DNA from 2 places in the Calothrix sp. CBUCES-K 9914 genome. Region 1 is predicted to be linked to the other one. Evidence: riboswitches for the same ligand, from Rfam matches in the RefSeq annotation. Region 1 holds a riboswitch; the other holds the start of a gene.
What was found. A riboswitch is a leader RNA that binds a small molecule or an ion and turns the genes downstream of it on or off. The one in region 1 is predicted to bind cobalamin.
Positions count from the first base shown of each region.

Region 2: it holds a riboswitch for cobalamin, as region 1 does, so the genes downstream of both, AC2JBO_RS23750 (DUF1636 domain-containing protein) here and AC2JBO_RS36925 (energy-coupling factor ABC transporter permease) in region 1, are expected to answer to the same signal.

Region 1 covers NZ_JBXXZH010000266.1:628-10,772, reverse strand. The annotation lists gene AC2JBO_RS36950 (polysaccharide deacetylase family protein) at 1-504, opposite strand, end outside; gene AC2JBO_RS36945 (phosphatase PAP2 family protein) at 699-1,397, shown strand; gene AC2JBO_RS36940 (energy-coupling factor ABC transporter ATP-binding protein) at 1,506-2,330, opposite strand; gene cbiQ (cobalt ECF transporter T component CbiQ) at 2,345-3,142, opposite strand; gene AC2JBO_RS36930 (energy-coupling factor ABC transporter substrate-binding protein) at 3,105-3,425, opposite strand; gene AC2JBO_RS36925 (energy-coupling factor ABC transporter permease) at 3,458-4,234, opposite strand; cobalamin riboswitch at 4,544-4,697, opposite strand; gene AC2JBO_RS36920 (hypothetical protein) at 4,984-5,367, shown strand; gene arsC (arsenate reductase, glutathione/glutaredoxin type) at 5,616-6,002, opposite strand; gene AC2JBO_RS36910 (MIP/aquaporin family protein) at 6,034-6,723, opposite strand; gene AC2JBO_RS36905 (ArsR/SmtB family transcription factor) at 6,898-7,221, opposite strand; gene AC2JBO_RS36900 (FKBP-type peptidyl-prolyl cis-trans isomerase) at 7,705-8,136, opposite strand; gene AC2JBO_RS36895 (Fur family transcriptional regulator) at 8,548-9,081, opposite strand; gene AC2JBO_RS36890 (DUF6335 family protein) at 9,558-9,980, opposite strand.
Region 2 covers NZ_JBXXZH010000114.1:4,570-14,714, reverse strand. The annotation lists gene AC2JBO_RS23785 (restriction endonuclease subunit R) at 1-91, opposite strand, end outside; gene AC2JBO_RS23780 (hypothetical protein) at 292-525, opposite strand; gene AC2JBO_RS23775 (hypothetical protein) at 682-834, opposite strand; gene AC2JBO_RS23770 (antibiotic biosynthesis monooxygenase family protein) at 971-1,285, opposite strand; gene AC2JBO_RS23765 (retron system putative HNH endonuclease) at 1,323-1,970, opposite strand; gene AC2JBO_RS23760 (AAA family ATPase) at 1,967-3,373, opposite strand; gene AC2JBO_RS23755 (variant leucine-rich repeat-containing protein) at 3,975-4,205, opposite strand; gene AC2JBO_RS23750 (DUF1636 domain-containing protein) at 4,391-4,816, opposite strand; cobalamin riboswitch at 4,842-4,991, opposite strand; gene AC2JBO_RS23745 (hypothetical protein) at 5,131-5,316, shown strand; gene AC2JBO_RS23740 (excalibur calcium-binding domain-containing protein) at 5,475-6,170, opposite strand; gene AC2JBO_RS23735 (hypothetical protein) at 6,996-7,373, shown strand; gene AC2JBO_RS23730 (hypothetical protein) at 7,648-7,815, shown strand; gene AC2JBO_RS23725 (two-partner secretion domain-containing protein) at 7,815-10,145, shown strand, end outside.

The DNA.
Region 1 (10,145 bases):
TGCCAATTGTGGACTCATATGCATGTACCAGTGATGCCACGTGTGGTTGCCAATAACATGACCGTCTGCCAAGACGTTTTTTCCTTGCTGTGGAAAGTTTTTAACGTTTTGCCCAATCATGAAAAACGTTGCTTTAATATTATTTTTACGAAGTATTGTTAAGATTTTGTCTGTAGAATCATGCCACGGTCCATCATCAAAAGTTAAAGCTATATATTTTTCGCTTTTTTTAAGTTTTGCTTCACGCACTGTTACAGAAGCAAAGTTTTGCGGTGCTTTGAATATGATATTATTTACCGGAGCTTGTGGTTGTTGTGGTTGTGTTGCATGAGGCGCCGAAGATAAGGGATGTGTGGAAGCTAAGTTAATGCTTTGACTACTAGCTTGTCCACTTGCCTCAAGCTGATGTCGTCTACTTAACAGTGTGTAAGTAAAAATACTGCTACCTGTAATTATTGATAGTAGTGTTAATTGCCGTAGAAGAAACAGCTTTTTAAGTTTCATGAACTTGTGCCCAAATTATCAGGGTAATAGTAACATATTTAGTTTAAAATTTAATGATTATATAGGAACTCGGCTTTGTAGAAATTTGGCACTAATTATTCATACGTTTGACACACTGATGTCAGACAGGTGTTGTAGAAGATAAAATATTGCTTTATTTTGCTTTTTAAAGACCGTTAAACAGAATATTAATAATGATTAGAAAAATTTCTCAATTTTGGTTACACTCTATACATCCTCGTTTGGTTACTTTAATTGCTGCACTGGGAATAGGTGGAATTAGTGTTTGTCTGCTAGTTTTATTTATTGTTGCTAAATTAGCAGAGGAAGTTTTAGAGAAAGAAGCTTTTGCATTTGATACAAACATCTTACTATGGCTGCATCAATTTGCTAATCCTAGTCTTGATAATTTAATGTTGTTTATTACTCATATCGGCAACCCAACAACGGTAATAATTATAGTTGTTATTACTTTAGCTGTTTTGTGGTGGCGCCGTTATCGATTAGAGTTTATGATATTTTTATTAACGTGTTTGGGTGCGTTTATTTTAAATACATGTTTAAAGTTGTTTTTCTCAAAAACTCGTCCGCAGCTTTGGAAACAATTAATTACTGAAACCTCATTTAGCTTTCCTAGTGGTCATGCACTTGGGTCAATGGTTTTATATGGTTTTCTTGCTTATTTATTAGCTTTCTTTTATCCAAGATTTTCCGCGCTTATCTATATTTTTGCTGTGTTTTTAATTGGTGCTATTGGTCTTAGTCGATTATATTTAGGTGTTCACTGGCCTACTGATATAATTGCAGGTTATGGAGTGGGATTTTTATGGTTGACTATATGTATTACAATGTTAAAACTACAAAGATTAAGAAAAGTTAGCAATTTAGATTAGGTATCATTATTCCCGCTTTGCGACCTTTGTGTTCTTTGCGGTTTATTTCTTTAACGAACCGCAAAGTACGCAAAGGACGCGAAGAAAGAAGATTAAGTTAAGGTATTTTTAATCAAGAGTGTATTTAGCTATTTGCTGTTTTAATTTTTCTAATGTTGTTTCGTCGTTGTGTTCTAGAGTATTTACTATATCGTGTATAAGAGGTACTTCTAGTTCTAAACTTTCTATTATGTCACGCTGGTTAAATACTTCTTTGGGTTTTCCTTCTAATATTAGTCTTCCTCTGTCCATTACAAATACCCAGTCTGCCCAACGGTATATTAAGTCGAGGTCATGTGATGCCATAAGTATTGTTGTACCGTAACTATGAATCTTTTTTAGCGTTGCCATGAGGTTACGCGAATGTAGTTTATCTAAATATGCTGTGGGTTCGTCGAGTAAAAGCAGTTGAGGTTGTAGCACCATTACATCCGCTATGGAAACTCGCTTTTTTTGACCTAAACTCATGTGATGGACGGGTGTTTGTGCTAGTTCTAGTAAATCAAATTCTTCTAATGCTTGAGAAACGCGCGTTTTAATTTCTACTTCTGGTAAACCTAAATTACATAAACCGTAAGAGATATCTTCTTCTACGGTTGAAGCAACTAGCTGTTGTTCCGGGTCTTGAAAGATTAAACCAACTTGTTGACGCAGTTGCATTAATGATTTACGATTATATTCTATTGGCTTTCCTTGCCAAATAATAGAACCTTTATTTGGTTTATATAAACCATTTGCCAGTAAGAACAAAGTTGTTTTACCACAGCCGTTTTGACCAATCAACGCGCACTTTTTACCTGTGGGTATTTTTAGTGTTAGTTCGTTCAATGCGCTCTTCCTGGTCCCTATATATGTATAGTAGACTTGTTCAAGTTGAAGTAAGTATTCATACATTTTATCCATATATTTTAAACATTTCGGATAAATATTTCTAAAATAATTAAGAATGTACAGCCAGAAATTGCTTCGATTAAATACCGTTTGGATGGTTTATGTCGTTCTGGATACCATACACAAAATTCTCCATTAAAACCGCGCGATTCTATACTTAATGAGATTTGACGATAGTTTTCAATAGTGCGTTGAAATAATTGTCCAATTAACAAGGCTAAACTTTTCATGCCAGAATTAAAAGTGCGGTATCCAAACCTTGCTTGTTGTGCTGTCCACAGTGTACTCGCTGTGTTTAATAAAACAAAAATAAAGCGGTACATCAATAATAACAGTTCCATCAAAAGCGGTGGAAAGCCCATTTTACGTAAAGCTTGTAATAATTCAACGAAAGGAACCGTTAGCATGATAAAATATAAACATGAAAGTGCAGCCAATGCGCGCGTTAATATCGTCAGTACTTGAATTATTCCTTTAGAGCTTATATATATATAGTATGAGCCAATTATAAAACCTGTTAAAGCATCACCTCGTATACTAGCTTCAGAAATAATATTTACTACGTTGATAGCTAAAGCAGGTACACTCGTTAACCAAAATAACAAAGCAACGTAAATTAGACGCAAAAAAGTTTTTACCGGAATACGCGCGTATCCAACTATCGAAATAGTCATCCAGAGTGCAATGATAATTTGTACAGTTGGATGAGAAAAATAAGTAATTATAAAAAGCGTGGTTGCAAATATTAATTTATGTTTAACTGGCAACCACCGCAAATTATTTGTGTATGCGAGTGTGTCTATCTGTATTCTCATCTCTTTGTTTACTTTCGCTGCGTCCTTTATATAGACCTATTACAAAACCAATAACACCTGCACCACCTGCTGCTTGTACTGAAAATAACAAACTTGCAACTTCTGAGCTAGGTAACTCAAATACAGGTTGAAACCAAGGTTTGTACTGTGGATGTAATTCGGTTATTGCTTCTTTAGCTTTATCGTCAGACCCCCCAAACTCCCCCTTAACAAATAATAACGGCGCCACTGCTAATGCAATGACTGCGAAGAATAATAACCAATTGTTTGTTTTGTTTGACATAATTTGTTTTAACTCCTTAAAAACCCACTTTCTTAAACTTCAGCTTTAATTAAATTCAACATTTCTAATTCTTGGCGCCCATAATTAGTCAACCAGTTCCATACCAACACAGTTAACAATCCTTCACTGATGGCTAACGGTACTTGTGTAATTGCAAAAATACCTGCAAACTTTATAAATGATGCCATGAAACCACCTGTTGCCGCAGGAAATGCTAAAGCTAATTGTACAGATGTCACTATATATGTAATTAAATCAGCTAGAGCAGAAGCTACAAATATCGCTAACCGTTGTTTACCAGTTGGCACAATTAAACGATATATCCAAAACGCAACGATTGGTCCAACTATTGCCATTGAAAACGCATTTGCTCCCAATGTCGTTAAACCACCATGTGCTAATAATAAGGCTTGAAATATTAATACTAATGTCCCTAATACTGACATTGTTAAAGGACCAAATAGTACGGCGCCTAATCCCGTACCTGTTGGATGCGAACAACTACCCGTAACTGAGGGTATTTTTAATGCTGATAATACAAAAGTGAAGGCGCCTGATAAAGCCAAAAGTAGCTTTAACTCAGGTTTTTCGGTGGTAATGCGTGTGATGCTACGTAAACCTAATACAAAAAACGGTAAAGCAACTACAAACCAAAATATTGCCCACTCTGGAGGTAAAAAACCTTCCATAATATGCATTGCGTGTGCTTTTGCCTCGGAACCAACAACCAAGTAAAAGCTCAAAAATGCCATTAAACTCAAATTGATTAGGCGCCACTTTCGTGGTGATATTAAAGTATTACTTAACATTCTTAACATTCGTTACACCTCTGCTGAATAAAGTAAATTACGGAGTTGCTAGTAATCCTCAAGAAGTACACCCAAAGAGTATATGATATACTGCTATTTCAAGTTATGCCACTAAAATTGATTATCATTACCAATTTTGGTGTGTGAAAAGACAAATAGTTGGTTTACCAAATAGGTAATTCTGACGATTTAAACAATTTGCTCAAGACTGCTACAGAAACTTGCTTCCGACTACCACAGCAAGCGTCACTCAAAAATATAGAATACTGCATTTTCACCTATACCTCGTAGATGAGCATTATAAACATTTATTACAAACATAAATCGGCGGGCATTCTGACTTTCAAGGTTAAAAAGTAACTTTTACTTGATTACAGCTGCGGGACAGTGCCGGATTTTCACCGAACTTTCCCCGTTTCCTCTAATGGCTGACCCCACTAGAACCGATTCAATCACAGTAACATAGATAGTTGTTAACAACACATATGAATCAGAAAAACAACATAAAACGCTACAAAAGGTATATGGTTGTAGAGACGTGTAAACTGGAGGTTTACACGTTATCCGAAGGATATCCGCTTATGGTAGGGATTAATCACGTCTCTACACCAAAAATAAAAATGTCAGAAACTGAGAAACATTTAGGTGCCTATTTTAGTCAAGAGCAAGTATTGTGTTAACTAAGAGCTTGACCATGACACGGGTTATCGAATACCCTAGGCACTCAGGCTAGTTTTTTAAGGAAGGCTATGAACAAGAAATTCATTCTCATTTTGCTTTCAAGTTCGACAGTGTTTACCTCATTAATGTCAACATTATCGGTCATTAATCCCGCACATGCTGCCGAACCACGTCTAGAGCAGAAATTAATCCATACACGAGAAAATAAAACATGTATCACTAATCCTCACGGTCATCATAATTTTATTTGTATTCGTGATTCAGAGAGAAGTCCAAGTGCCAAACCTGTAGTATCACAAACTGTTGTTAATGGTGCGACAAATACAAATGTTGCGATGTTAAATTTTACAGAAGAAGAAAGTGATGCTGCAATTAAGCTATTTGGCTGTGACTGCCCGTATTGTATTAATTCTTTACGTCAATTAACAGGTACAGGTAACTTGGTTTATTAATTTTGGTGCATATGTAATTAAGGTATTTTAAGTAGTGGTTGACTTACTTTAAATGTGGTGCCTTAACCGTCACTGGGACTTTCGGCTTCTACTATACCACCGTGTAACTTTGCCAAATATTTAATTATCGTTAGTAAAACACGTGGGTGCGTCACAGCTACAACAATTTCTTTGTATTGCGAAAATCTAACTGCTGTGACGCACCCTCTTTAAATCGGCGCCAATCTGGCGCTGTTTTGACGTAATATTTAGATTATCAAATTTTGCACTCGTTCCTTTACTTGGTCGCGGACAGTACGAAACTTGTGTATATCGTGTCCTTCTGGGTCATCAAGTTGCCAGTCTTCAAATATTTCTCTAGTTACCCAAGCTTCTGGTAAATTCACACCACATCCACATAGAGAAATTACTACATCGTAATCTTGAGGATTAAATTCATTTAATGCTTTTGATGTTTGATTACTAATATCAATTCCTATTTCTGCCATAACTTCAACAGAGATGGGGTCTACATGGCTAGCTTCCAAACCAGAACTTGATACTTCTATTTTACCTGCACCCAATGTACGCGCAAACCCTTCTGCCATTTGTGAGCGGCGAGAATTTTTCTTACAGACAAACATCACTTTTTTCATAAGCTTAGTAAGTAGAAACAAACACGATTAATTATTTAACGTCTTGAAACTGATTAGAAAGTATTCTATATACAATTACAGCTATTTGTGCCCCTAAAATCGGCGCCACCCAATAAATCCACTGGTGCTGCCATATACTTGCTACTAACGCAGGAGCAAAAGAACGCGCGGGGTTCATGCTAGCGCCTGTTATTGGCCCCATACATGCAGCTTCCACAAAAACTGTTAACCCAATAGCCAAACCCGCAAAACCCGAAGGCGCCCGTTTATCTAGTCCAGAACCAAAAATCACAAACATCAAAATAAACGTTAGAACCGTTTCCAGCACAAACGACTGTAACCAATTTCCATTTAATGGTAAAGTTGCTCCCAAATTTCCGACTTTCCCAAAACTTATTAGCAACAAACCAGAAGCCATTACTGCCCCTATTAACTGTGCGACTATATACGCTAACACCCGTCGCCTCGAAAAATAACCACTCGTCCAAAACGCTAACGTCACAGCAGGATTAAAATGGGCGCCGCTAATATGTCCTACTGAGTAAATTAACGCAGCAACAACTGCACCAAACACAAAACTTATACCGATATGCGTAATTGCCCCTTGACTTATATCATTTACTATGACGGCGCCTGTTCCAGCAAAAACTAAAACGAATGTGCCAATCGCCTCCGCAATTACAGTACTTCTGCTTTGAGATAATTCTTGTGCAATAGGCATCCTTGCCCGTTCTAAACATCGGGAATGGCTCCGACGACCATCCCAGAAGAGAATATTGTATCTAACCACAACCACCCCCACTACAAATCTATATCTCTATCATTTCAAAAAAAATTGATATGTCAAGGTGTTGAAGTATACAATCAGAAAAAGTCATCAAAAAAAGTTGATATATCAGCTTTCAGTGCAAGAAGAAGCGGTTACATGGCGACAGGAGCGAAAATGAGTAAGATATGATTCTAGATGGGCAAATTGAGGTGCATTGATACTATAATAAATCCAGCGTCCTTGCTGACGTGAGTTAACAAGACCAGCTTCTTTAAGGATTTTGAGATGGAATGATAGTTTTGACTGCGTGGCGCCGAGAACGGTACATAAATCGCATACGCACTGTTCTTTATGTTGCAAAAGTTCCAAAACGCGAATCCGTAACGGGTCTGAAAGTGCGTGAAAGCCAGCAGCGATATTTTCAGGGGTAGCGACAATAGGAGTTAACATTGGTTGCTTTAATAGCTAATGTTATTTTGTATACAAATAACTATTTTTTGGGATATGCATAATTATAAGCCGAAGAAAGTGTATATAGTTATAATATTATTACTAATGCCTTGAGTTGCAACATACTTAATTAGTTTAACACTACTTACTAATCTTGCTTCTTACAGTACGCCTTTTGCTTCACTATTGTTTGCGTCCATCACTATTTATACAAGTATTTGTAATTGAATTAATTTTATATCGTCTAAAACATTAATAGTTGACGAAAAATATATTTCTATAAGGCATTCATTGATCAAATGGCAGTGGAGTAAGAAAATTAATTTGAAGACAAAGAAATATTTGAAAGCCTTTAAATTTTTAACTCAGCCAGAAAAAGTGTGGTTAGAATGGGAAATCAACAGTTTTTTGCAAAAAAATAAGTTGTTGTAAAGTGGGCAGTGCCCACCTTACTATTGGCGCTACGCTCAGACGGGGCGTTTATTAGGCGCCAATACCGACTAGTTGTATATCAAAGACCAAATCTTCGCCAGCGAGAGGATGATTTGCGTCTAAAGTGATGGTAGAGTCAGAGATATCAGTGATGACAACGGGTATAACTTGACCTGTAGGTTGCTGAATTTGTAGCTGCTGACCAATTTCAGGTTCTAACTCAGGTGGCATTTGCTGACGGTCTACTTCAAGCACCATGTCAGGACGGTATGTACCATATGCTTGTTCTACAGGAATCTGAGTAGTTTTGGAGTCACCAGCGTTCATTCCTACAACTGCTTCCTCGAATCCAGGGATTAACTGTCCTGTGCCAATTGTAAACTCTAATGGGTCGCCTCCATTAGAAGAGTCAAATACTGTACCGTCTGTTAATTTACCTGTATAGTGAACTGTTACAGTGTCACCGACTTTTGCTTGTCCCATTGATTTTTCTCCTAGAGTTTTTTAATCACGTAAACCTTGAGGTACAGGCTCGCATACCATCTGACCAACTAAATAGAGGAATTGACATCCCTCTGAGGTTGGGTATTGCATAGCTTGCTTTTTGGTAATTTAGGTAATTTAACTGTGTGATTTAACTATTGCGGGAAGTTAATATTCCAAGGTCAAATTAACTCTCGAATCAGATTACATCATATACATCGCAAGTGGCGCCTGATCAATAAAAAATTAAGAAATATTTGATTAAATTTTTTATAATGTTTTTATAATGCAAAACCTAAATATCATTAATTTTGATGTTCACCGTAATCAGGACTTCAGTCCTTAACTCTGATAACGCGACACAGGTTTTTGATGCCTGTGCCACATGTACAACAGGTATTTTCGGCTAACTTAAGTATTAGTACTTAAAAACTCTATTCCCTCATCCAATTCTGCTGCTCGCAGCGCGCGCGAACATACCCAGTCAGTAGAAACCACAGCGGGCCATCCTTTGCGTACAGCTTCAGGACATATCGTATAAATCGTTAATTGACAGTCGATTAACTCTAAACCAGATTTTTCAACTTGTTTTGTTGCTTGTTTGAGAATCGAGGAATTTTCAAACTCGATTGTCATGTTACACTGGGCACACACCATGTGATGATGGTGATTCGGTGATGAGGTATTGAGTTCGTAGTGCTTGTGTACCTCTGCTAACTCCAATTCTCGTAAAATCCCCATCCGTGTCATCAACTTCAAAGTACGGTATATAGTTGACAGACTAATTCCTTCTTGACGCTGCTCTAATACAGTGAATAGCTCCTCTGCACTTAAATGTTTTCCTCTAGGAAGATTTTGAAACACCTGTAATATTACTTCCCGCTGCGGTGTTAATCGCCATCCTTTGGAATTTAGTTCGGCTTTGAGAGAATTGGCACTATACATAAATTACAACTCACGAGCTGGGTACATGGAATTATCATAATCGCAAACGGCACTGAGTTGCAATAAACCTGTGCTTATTGAGAATTTTAATTCTTTATAGAAGGCAGTAAGTTATCTCTGGCTAAAATTGTTAACTAGCATTCTTAACAATCTAAATATTGTTAAATACGATGGTTTCTCGATTATATTTTTTCGTGATACGCGCATTAGCTGCATATTACGACTCTTTATATCTCACATACTGTACAAATTAAATTTAACTTTTTACTACTTAGTTTTTTGAGTCTTCTCCTATTTTCATCGGCAGCTAAAGCAGACCAAACACAGGAATTAAATGAGTTAGCAAGTTCACTAGCATTAATTCACATAACATTAATTCACATAGCATTAATGGGCTTGGGTAATTTCTTGTGGGTAAATTCTTATGGTAATTTCTTGTGGGATGGGCATCCCTGCCCGTCCAGATTATATCCAGATTATTCCCTTTCTTCATAATCTTCACTAGACGTAGGGTCTAATTCCCAACGTTCATCATCACGTTCCTCTAAAATATCATTTGTGCGAAGAATCGCATTATCATCCATTTCTAAACCAACCGCTTTTTCTAAGTCTTCAGTAACGTTTTGGTCGGGAGTCGCGACAGTACCTCCAACAGCTTCATCCCCTACAGCATCCGCATCTTGCCAGTATGCGTCCACATCACCCCCTGTTAGTTCCGGACTTGTTTGAGTGTAATCTTCCATGTCCGCGCGCATTGTTCGACCGCCAACGTTATATCCAGGGAGGTCTTTAACACCCGTACCGTATGACTCTGTTATTTCCTGTGGTAAATCACTAACTTCTGCTTCTGTGTCAAGGTCTGATTCTACCTTCTCTGAACGCTTTTTTTGATTTGCCATGAGATTATGACTCTTATTTCATTCGTCAACTGCATCCTCACAATAACGCTTTTTTGTCAAGCTTTTATACTCCAATAGAAGTACTACTTTAGATAGAGATATAAATACACTGATATATATCTTAGGAGCGAAGATATACTGGTGATTTCTGCGTAGTCTGGTAAT
Region 2 (10,145 bases), on a different contig from region 1:
TAAACCACTGTGGAGAATTTGCAAGCTTGAGATTAAACTTTTTCTCTAAATCGTATAACTTGACTTTTTCAGATTGAATTACTGTTACCATCTTAACACCTCTTAAGTGTATTTAAGTTGCTTTTAATCAAAGATATTATATCAAATTAGGTACATACACATTGTAAAAGCAATTAAAAATTCAAAAAATGAACTTTTAAAGCTCTCAAATCATCCAGGTGTAACAAAAATTTATAAAAAATAAGGGTAAAAGTATTTCTACTTACCCTAAACATAAGAAATAGTGTTTTTTTAATTTGACGTGGCGAATCTGATAATTAATTCCTCGCGAGATAATTGCATTAACACAGGGGTAAATTCAGATGGAGATAATGCTAAGATGGACGGAATAATTGCTTCTAACTCTGGGTCTAACGAACCAAAGCGAAACAAGAGCAAGTTTTCCACAACAGAGCGTTGCCCTAGCTCCTTACCGCGCTCTACGGTTTCCTGTTCCCACTCTAAGTAAGCTTGGGATAAGTTCATAAGTAATTCTTCTCTATCTTCATTATCATTCTCTGGGCTTATTCCTATATTATATTAAGCTTCCAAGTGTAAAGTAATGATAAAATCTTGGAACGTTTGGCATTACCTTTTGGCAAAGCTACCACATCTTCAACAGCTTGCTTTTGAGTTAAGCCTTTACCCAAAATTCAAGGGCCAAAGTGTTTCGGGAATACGCTTTAATCTGTCAATAGCAACAACAAGAGTCAAAAGTACCTCTCCCCAAAGATAAATACCGTCTGGCCAAGTTTCGTCTCTATGAGCAGGCAGTTTAGTTAACAGTTCAAGCATTTTTCCACATCAAGTTTCACAGGCGCCTATTCCATGCAAAAATCATTGATATCTTGATTTCATATATAAACTGACTTGAACACTACTAAAATTATCCGTTACATCCGTTGTATCCGTTGCCAGTTATAATCCGTTGCTAATAGTCTGGATTTTTGGTTTTACTTTCTACGAGTTGAAAATGTTCTACAGTGGGGAAGGGGTCGTAGAAGTGGTGTAATATTTTTTTCCACTGTTGGTATTTGGGGGACTCTCGAAAACCAGAAGTGTGTGATTCTAAGGTTTCCCATTTTACAAGTAATAGATATTTACCTTTGACTTCCATACAGCGGTGAAGTTCATGAGATAAATATCCATCACATAGTGATATAATCTTAGATGCTTGTTTGAATGCTGATTCAAACTTATCTTCCATTCCAGTTTTTACTTGCAGCATTACCGCTTCTAGAATCATACATCATATCCCCAACTAAGTTGCACAGGCACCTCTTTTATAGCACAAAATATTGCTGTAATATATAGACAATTACATCACAAAACGGAGTCAGGCGCCCGGTGTTATCAGGTTTTTGAAACCCTTGAATAAGCTGCTGTATTTCTGTATCCTCTAACCCTTCACCTACCTGAAGTGCAGTATCAATAGCTGTTCTACGTAGTCTCCTCAATTTATCTATATCAAGTGCAAGCTTATTTATAGTCGTTTGAGCAGCATCTTGCTTTGTTCCATCCACAGGTGTAATTTGTCCTGACCCAGAATATTTGAAGTAAGTCTCACAGTTAGAGTCTAACGGAGATACCATTAACTCCTCATCATACCAGGCGCCTTTTTTATGTCCACAGTGTACAGGTGTTCGGGGTTTTCTCTCGTCTTCACCTTGACAAGATGCAATCAAGTTTGTGTATTCAAAAGTCAGATTCTTATAAACACTTTTAGGACGAAAGTGTTCAATATGGCAATTAGTACGGATAATTGGACGACTACAGTAAGCACAAATAAATCCTTGTTCTTTGAGCAAAGATTCGTAAACATCGCTTTTAACTGATTTAGTAAACGATTTCCAATCTTTGATTCTACCACCCAGCCTTTGATTCCACTCAGTTAAGCTGCGTGGTTCTTGATTCTTTTGAATATGTTTCATCGATTTAAAATTTCCTTACGTCGGATAAGTACATCAGCACGTACAAATTCGGGGTCATCTTCACCAATTTCACTTGCAAGATTTTGACGCAATTGTTTTGCAGTATCGAGATGACCCTGTTCAATTAATTTGAATAAATCGCTCAAACCGTTTTTAATTTGCTGTGGACGTTCGGAAACATCCATCAAATCTTCCAATATTTGATTACTATCACGACCAAAGGAACTTTCCGGTTGTTCAAGCACAACTCCATCTGGTGTTGCAATAACAACATAGATGTTATCGGGTTTAACGTGACTGACTATTTGTGGGGAATGGGTAGAAACAATAAATTGGCAGTTGGGAAAAGTCCGTGTGAGTCCGGGAATAATTTCACGTTGCCATTTGGGATGCAGATGCAGTTCAATTTCATCTATTAGCACAATACCACTACCTGTAAGTGGGTTGTCTAAATAAGGGTTTGCGGTTGCGAGTCGTCTTGCTAAGTCCCCAACCAAAGCTAACAGACATTTTTCTCCGTCCGAAAGTTGGTTAACGATAAGTTCATTACCATTTTTCTGAACTAGCATTTGTAAAGACGAACGAATCACGCGCAAGTTGCTAAAATCAGGTTGTAACGAAGAAATTGCGTTGCGTGCAGCTTCTAACTGTTGATCTCGGTAGTTAGGTTGGTCACGTCGCAGTTCGTTTTCAAGGTCTTCACGGTTTCTGAACCATTCAAAAAATCCTTTAAAGTCTATTCTTCCTCCAGTTAACGCTTGGTCATATGCATTAACTTGAGCAAATATATTACTATCTTGATTTATTTCGAGCGGCATTTCTAGAACTGCGCGGTTAACAGGGTAAGATACAGCAATAGGTAAATTAACGTTTTCTGTAGATAGCTTTGTAACTAACTCATCTGTATAAGCTTGTAAACTAGGCAACATTTGATTATTACCTTCATCCATCATATCAAGCGCAACAGTTACAGCTTGAATTGCTTTAGTTAAATCACCACGTTTCTGACTTAACGCTTGCAGTTGTTCATCATTAACATCATATAATATAGACTTGATAGCCTCCAAACGTTTCATTCCTGTACTTCTAACATCGCGAACAGAGGAAACACGTTCTTTTTGTAGTGACCAAGTAATTTCGCGCGCGTCATCAACAGATACAGTAATACTACATTCTAATGAGGAGCGCCCCTTCATAATATCCTGTTCATCGAAAAAACGCATTGCTAAAGAATCTTGTAACCTGCCAGTAAACTGCGATAATAAAATAGTCAAACAATCAAGAATACTCGACTTACCTACACCGTTAACACCAATTAGAATCGTTGGCTCATTGGAATTAAAATCAAACGTTAAATCGCTTAAACCACGGAAATTCTGAATTGTCAAGCGCCTGATTTTCATGCTAAGTATATATAACTATATAAAAGATACAAATTTAAACAAACAGTACTGATACCTGTCACTTCTATATTAGAATGTTTTCAAACTTTTGTTGGCACCGTTGGGAAGAATTATATGGTATGCGTTACGGACTATGATGTGAACCAAGGTTCACATTTACATTTATTCACAATTTATTATATAACGTTGGAGGCACATTTCCGACATAAAACCAGTCCGGCGCCGAGGCTCCTTTTTCTGTTAATAAATAAGTTACCCGTATAAAATACGTGTCTGCGGTGACTTACAAGGAAATTATCAAACCAAGTTTTTGTTTAAAATTGCTATAATACGTGAATAAGGTAGGCGCCAGGGTTTATAATTACTTGTTTATATATATCCTCATCTTGCCACAAAGTTTTTAAAACATGTTGAGATGTATTGTAATTGCCAAAAATAGCTTGTTGAATTTTAACGTTTCTTTCACTGGCTAACTTTTCTAAAATAGAAACTGGTGTATTTGGATTGTGAGCAACAGCAATAAGAGTAGATATACTTTTACTATCTAAGAGTTTAACTAATATATCTTTATGTGTCTTGGAATTACTAGCATACGTAAGTTCTAGTTGATATTCACAAGTTTAAATAATGTTTCTTCTTGAGTATTAGGGTTGGCAGCAACGTTCTTTTGTACTTCTGTATCATTATAAGTACTTAATTCTTCTAATAAATCAGAAGGTGCGGCAGGGTTACGTGCAACTATACGCGCGAGTTCAGCACTAATACCAGTCAATTGTCGTAAAATTTGAGGTGAGGTCTTTTCGTTGGCTGCCTGTAGTCGGAAGTCTGACATATGATATTTATATTACGATTTCAGCAATGCCTACACTGAAGTCACTTATTCTAACAGGCATTATATGGCGCCAACAATGGCTATGAAGAGTTTCACAATAATTAAGTTGTAACGAACCATCAGTTGGTGCGTTAAGGCTACAAGTTCTATAATGATGTTGAAATTCCTTATAGCCTTAACGCACCCTACGTACATATTTTCTGTGTGACCTTTTCGTTTGTAATTGGTGTGTGTACTGTAGGAATTTTTGCTAAAATGCCCTTTTTGAGAGGGTGAGGACGTTCTGACCACGGCAAAGAACCCTCTGTATTTAAGTAGTATTTTTCAGCACATTCAAATATACCTTCGGCTTCTGCGGGAGTTAATTCGGGGGGAATATCACCAAAAAGATACGTAGTTTTACTAGGTGATGCAAAGCAAACAACACAAGAACGACTACAAGAACTCATGCACTCGACTGGTTGAATAACGAATTCAGTCTTTAATTGCCAATTTTGAAAGTCCGCTTGCAAGCGCTTGAGGAGCTTTTCGCCACCGCTCTCACCGACACGGTTCCCATTTTCCCACTTGCTGGCACAAGTGGTACAAACAAAGATTGTATGGATGCTCATCTATACCTCGTAGATTGTAGCTTGGGTTGTCTTTTATTTCTCGGCGGGCATTCTGACTAACAAGGAGAAAATTTGCCTTAGTTACAGTTGCGGGACAGCGCCGGACTCACACCGAACTTTCCCCGTTACCTCTAGTGGGTTATACTCACAAAGAACCGAAAGTTAATATAGATAGTAACATAAATACGGTTTGCTTGATAAATTACAGTAATTTCCATCATACAAATTTATCATTGACTCGCGCGTTGATTTAACGATGTAGAGATTGCTGACAATCGTTTTTGCTATAATAGGTAATAAACTTAAACTACAAAATGCTGAAATCAAAAAAATCTAACAACCAATATCGTGGACATAGCATCGAAAAAGTTGGTCACGGAAAAAGGGCAGTATTTCAAACTACTATCAATGAAAAAGAGTGGTCTGCTGTTACAGAAACAGAAGTAAAAAGAGCTATTGACGCTTGGATTGATGAAGGAGAGGAATTAGAAAGTCTTTAAACATCATACCAAACATACCGATGAAAAGAGGTGGTATTATACCATCTTTATTTAATCATGCAACATTTGACAACGACTCGTTGTCAAATTTAACTTATGGAAATCAACCTGTATAAATTTTGCCTAAATACATACCTAAAAAATAGGCAATATTAACTTTAATTTGTCTCACAAGCTATTCCATCGTTATTTCTATCAAGACTGCTTGCCCAAGGATTAACTTTTACATCAATATTGGTAATACCGCGCGCACGCAAATCTGTACAGCTACCAGACTGTTCTAAAATAACTTTACCATCTTGAGTTGGCGCCAGAGTTGTTTTACTAGAAGTATTTTTAGATTGGGCACCGCAATTTAAAGCGCGGAACTGAGATACTAAATTATTAGCTTTTGCTTTATTTTCAGTAATACTTTGTTTTACAGCTTGATAAAACTCAGCTTCAGTAAGCTTTTCAGTCGCTATTGAATTATCTTGAGCAACTGCCAAAGCTGCAACTTTTGTGGTGTATTCTTCATCAACTTTACCACAACCAATCGATGAACTAATTTTAGCCGCTAGCTCGCTACTAGAAGGAATTTGCTTTGCTACTGGCGCCGTTTTTGGAGTTAGTGTAGGTAATGTCTGTGCTGGTACTACTGGTTTAAAAGGTTTTTGAGTCAGTGGAGGTAATGTTTGTGCTGGCACCACTGGTATACTTAGTGTAGGAATTGGCGCCGCTGTTTCTGTAACTCGTGAAGTCGTTGTAGTCGCTTTCGTTTCTATAACCTTAGGAGTTTGGCTCAAATCATGATTAGCTTGAGAGCATCCCACCATTGTAAGCAATCCTAGTTTTAAAATTATTATCTTTTTCATATTGATTTTTATACATACATATACTCGTAAAAACATAATATAGCAGTCCTACATGATTTGTGAAAAATACCTAAATGTAGAGACGCGACATGTCGCGTCTTTACAACGTGGGCACCATTATTCTAAGACACATATCAGTACTGAAGTACTACTTTATTTGGATATGGGATTTTCCGCATTTATAAGTCAAGTCAGATATAGCGTGTAAATCAACTCTAATTCTTTCACAGAAAGGAACTCATTATTTTTCATGCGTTACGTTGTTTGTGTTGTTAGGGGTAGCTCCTTAACACTAAATGCCTATAAATGCACCCTAAGTAATTTATACTTATAAAACAAAAGTATTGTTATAACAACGAAGTGGCGCCTGTAGTTGAAAAATCAGGTTTAAATTCTTGCTGTGCTTATCTTCGAGCTATTATTACCTTTATAAATATCAAATTCATTAAATTTCATCTATAAGTGCCTGTAAGCCTTGATTTTAAAGGATAATTATCTATTTAAATTCAAATTTAGCACGTAAAGTACGGAAGAGCCGACTAAATTTAGCAATTGTAATTCAAAATATACGTTCTTGTACTCGAATTACAGGCGCCTCGAGCCAAGTTGATAACGCGCAAAAATTATCAGTTTATTGAGAATAAAGCTAATTAATTGACAGTAAAAATCTAATCTCACAAAAAAGTATTGTTTCTTATTAAATCAGACTTTTGATTCATGCATAGTACAAGCGTAGCTTTTAAAATGAAAATAGATTTAAGTTTTAATTAAAGCCCTTTGGAATAAGAGTAGGTTGATAAAGCGATGAAATGTGCAAAAATTTTATTGACTACTGCTGTCATAAGTTTAGGCGTAATACCTCAATTTCCTGCAATGGCGGCAAATGGCGAGATTGCTTGTGATTCAATCGTCAGAGACAATGGTTATTCAGTAATTAGCAGGCAAAGTGGTGAACCTGTTTACCGTGATGGACGAGTTGTTAATTATACTTATGTCTATCGTATTCGGAATAATAATGATAGAGATTACAGAAATGATAGAAATGATAGAGATTACAGAAATGATAGAGATTACAGAAATGATAGAGATTACAGAAATGACAGAAATGACAGAGATTATAGAAGAGGTACTCGGTATGGGCGTAATGTTGTAACTTGTGTTTGGAATGCAAGACGTGATTCAGCCAGACTGATTTTACGTTAAACCTACATACGTACTTTTGTACTTAGAATGGTGCCCGAAACGCATACCCTAATATTACAGGCACCTTCAATAATTACATGGAGCATATTTAATGGCGCCGATAACTCCTACATGTATATAGTGTGCCTACTGTGGATAAAGACTTGTACATATCAATCAGTTTGCACCTAAAGTTCAGGCGCCATCCCTCAGAAACTGCTTGCAATTTACAACACATGTTACTGGCCTGCGACCAAGGTTTTATTTAATTGCGCGCGTCCCTTTTGGCAGGAAAATGGAATCTTCGGCGGCGCCTCTTTCAGCGATGAAGGTATTCGGCAGGTTTATTATCCGGGAGCATCCAGTTTTGGCAGGCAGTCAGGCTAATTTTACTGCAATGAATCTGTTAGTAAAAAATGATTTAGGGAATCCTAAGTATAAAGATTTAATGGAGATAGGATAATGAAGGTAGCTTCTGTGTGCTTGGGCTTGGTCAGTGAAATTTTGATAAGTGGAATATTTCTACCAGCGATGGCTCAGGTGATATCGGATGGAACTACCAACACCACTGTCAACCCTAGCGGTAATAATTTTACGATTCTTAATGGCGCACAAAAAGGTAGCAATTTATTCCATAGTTTCAGTAGTTTCTCTGTACCTACAAATGGCTCGGCAACTTTTGATTTAAAAAACACGCCTGATATTACCACCATATTTAGTCGAGTTACGGGCAGAAATGTTTCTAATATTGATGGGTTAATTCAAATTCTCAACAGCAATAATTCTGCAAGTTTATTTTTGCTGAACCCGAACGGGATTGTATTTGGAGCCAACGCCAAGTTAGATATTGGCGGCTCATTTTTGGGGACAACAGCTGATAGTATTAAGTTCGCCGATGGGGTGGAATTTATTGCAGTAAATCCTGTGGCACCATTATTAACTATGAGTGCGCCAATTGGCTTGCAGATGGGACAAAATCCAGGAGCGATTACTGTGCAAGGTTCAGGATACAGCTTAAATATTGCGAGTATACTTTCTCCAATTATTCGCACTCCTAGCCTGACACAACTCGAAGTAGAGTCTGGAAAGACTCTGGCGTTAGTAGGCGGTAATTTAAATTTGAATGGAGCAACCTTGACAGCTGAAACTGGTCACATTGAGTTGGGTAGTTTGGGTAGCTCAGAATTTGTTGATCTGATCTCAAAGACTCAAGGGTATACATTGGGTTACAGAAACGTAAACAGTTTTGGGGATATTCAAGTTACCCAAAAATCTCTAATAGATGTCAGTGGAATGAATGCTGGTTCTGTTCAGGTGCAAGGTAAGCAGATTCAATTTACTGATGGCTCTCTGTTGCTGGCACAAAATCATGGTAATCTTCCTGGTGGCAATTTGCATCTTCAAGCATCTGAAAGCATTAATCTGATCAATGCAGTGAGCGGTGTTCGCAGTGAAACCCGAAGCCAGGGAACTGGTAGCAATATTAGTGTTATTACCCCTAAACTCAATCTCTATGAAGGGGGGATATTAAGTAGTAACACTTATGGAGGATCTAACAGTGGAAATATTCAGGTTAACGCCAAAAACTTAGAAATATCTGGCTTATCGCCTAATAACGCCACTGGCAGTTTTATAAATACCAGTACCTTTGGTTCTGGAAATGCAGGTAACATTTTTGTCCAAGGTGATAGTTTACTTGTATCCTATGGTGGTGGAGTGTCTTCCGTATCGCGGGGTGTTGGTTCTAGTGGTCAAATTGTGGTTCGCAACCTAGATACCACTGTGCAAAGTAGTAATAGCTCTCTCTTCGGAACAAGAATTGCCTCAGTCACTTTTAACGTAGGCAATGCTAAAACCTTAACCATAGATACTGCCAGGTTAAAAGTTATAGATGGAGCCTCGGTGGGCACAAGTTCATATTTTATAGGTCATGCTGGGGATGTAAAGATTAACGCTACGGAATTTGTGGAAGTTACAGGTTACAATCCCTTAACACCCAGTGCTATTAACTCCTCTGCCCTGATTCTTAACCCAGTACTGCAACAGTTATTTGGGTTATCAAAATATAAACTGACTGCTGATGCTGGTACAATTGACCTGACGACACCAAACCTCATCCTCAAGAACAAAGGAACTGTGACCGTTACCAATCAAGGTACTGGTGATGGTGGCAGCTTGAAAATTCATGCCAATACTATCAAATTACAAAATCAAGCTTTCATCGAGGCTAGGACAGAATCCGGTAATGGGGGCAATATAGATTTACAAGTAGTTAACTCTTTACGGTTGCGCGATAATAGCCAAATTACTTCCACTGCAAGCGGTAACGGTGACGGAGGGAATGTTAACATGGGAGCACCAATCATTATTGGTTTAGAGAATAGCGATATTATTGCCAATGCTGTGCAAGGAAAAGGAGGCAATATTGCCATTAACACTCAAGGCATTATTGGTCTGGAATTCCACAACACCCTCACTCCTAGGGAAGACTTGACCAACGATATTACAGCCAGTTCCCAATTCAATGTTAGCGGCACAGTGTATATTAATAATGTCGGTGTTGATCCTAATTCTGGCTTAGTTGAATTACCTGCAAATGTAACTGACTTATCACAACAAATAACTACAGGTTGTTCAAAGACGACGGATAGTAGTTTTATCACTACGGGACGCGGTGGTATACCTCAAAACCCCAATCAAGATGTGAGGAGCGATCGCACTTGGTCTGATGTCCGCAATCTCAGCGCATATCGCCATAATCATCAAGCTACAGCCCAAATCCCCACACAGGCG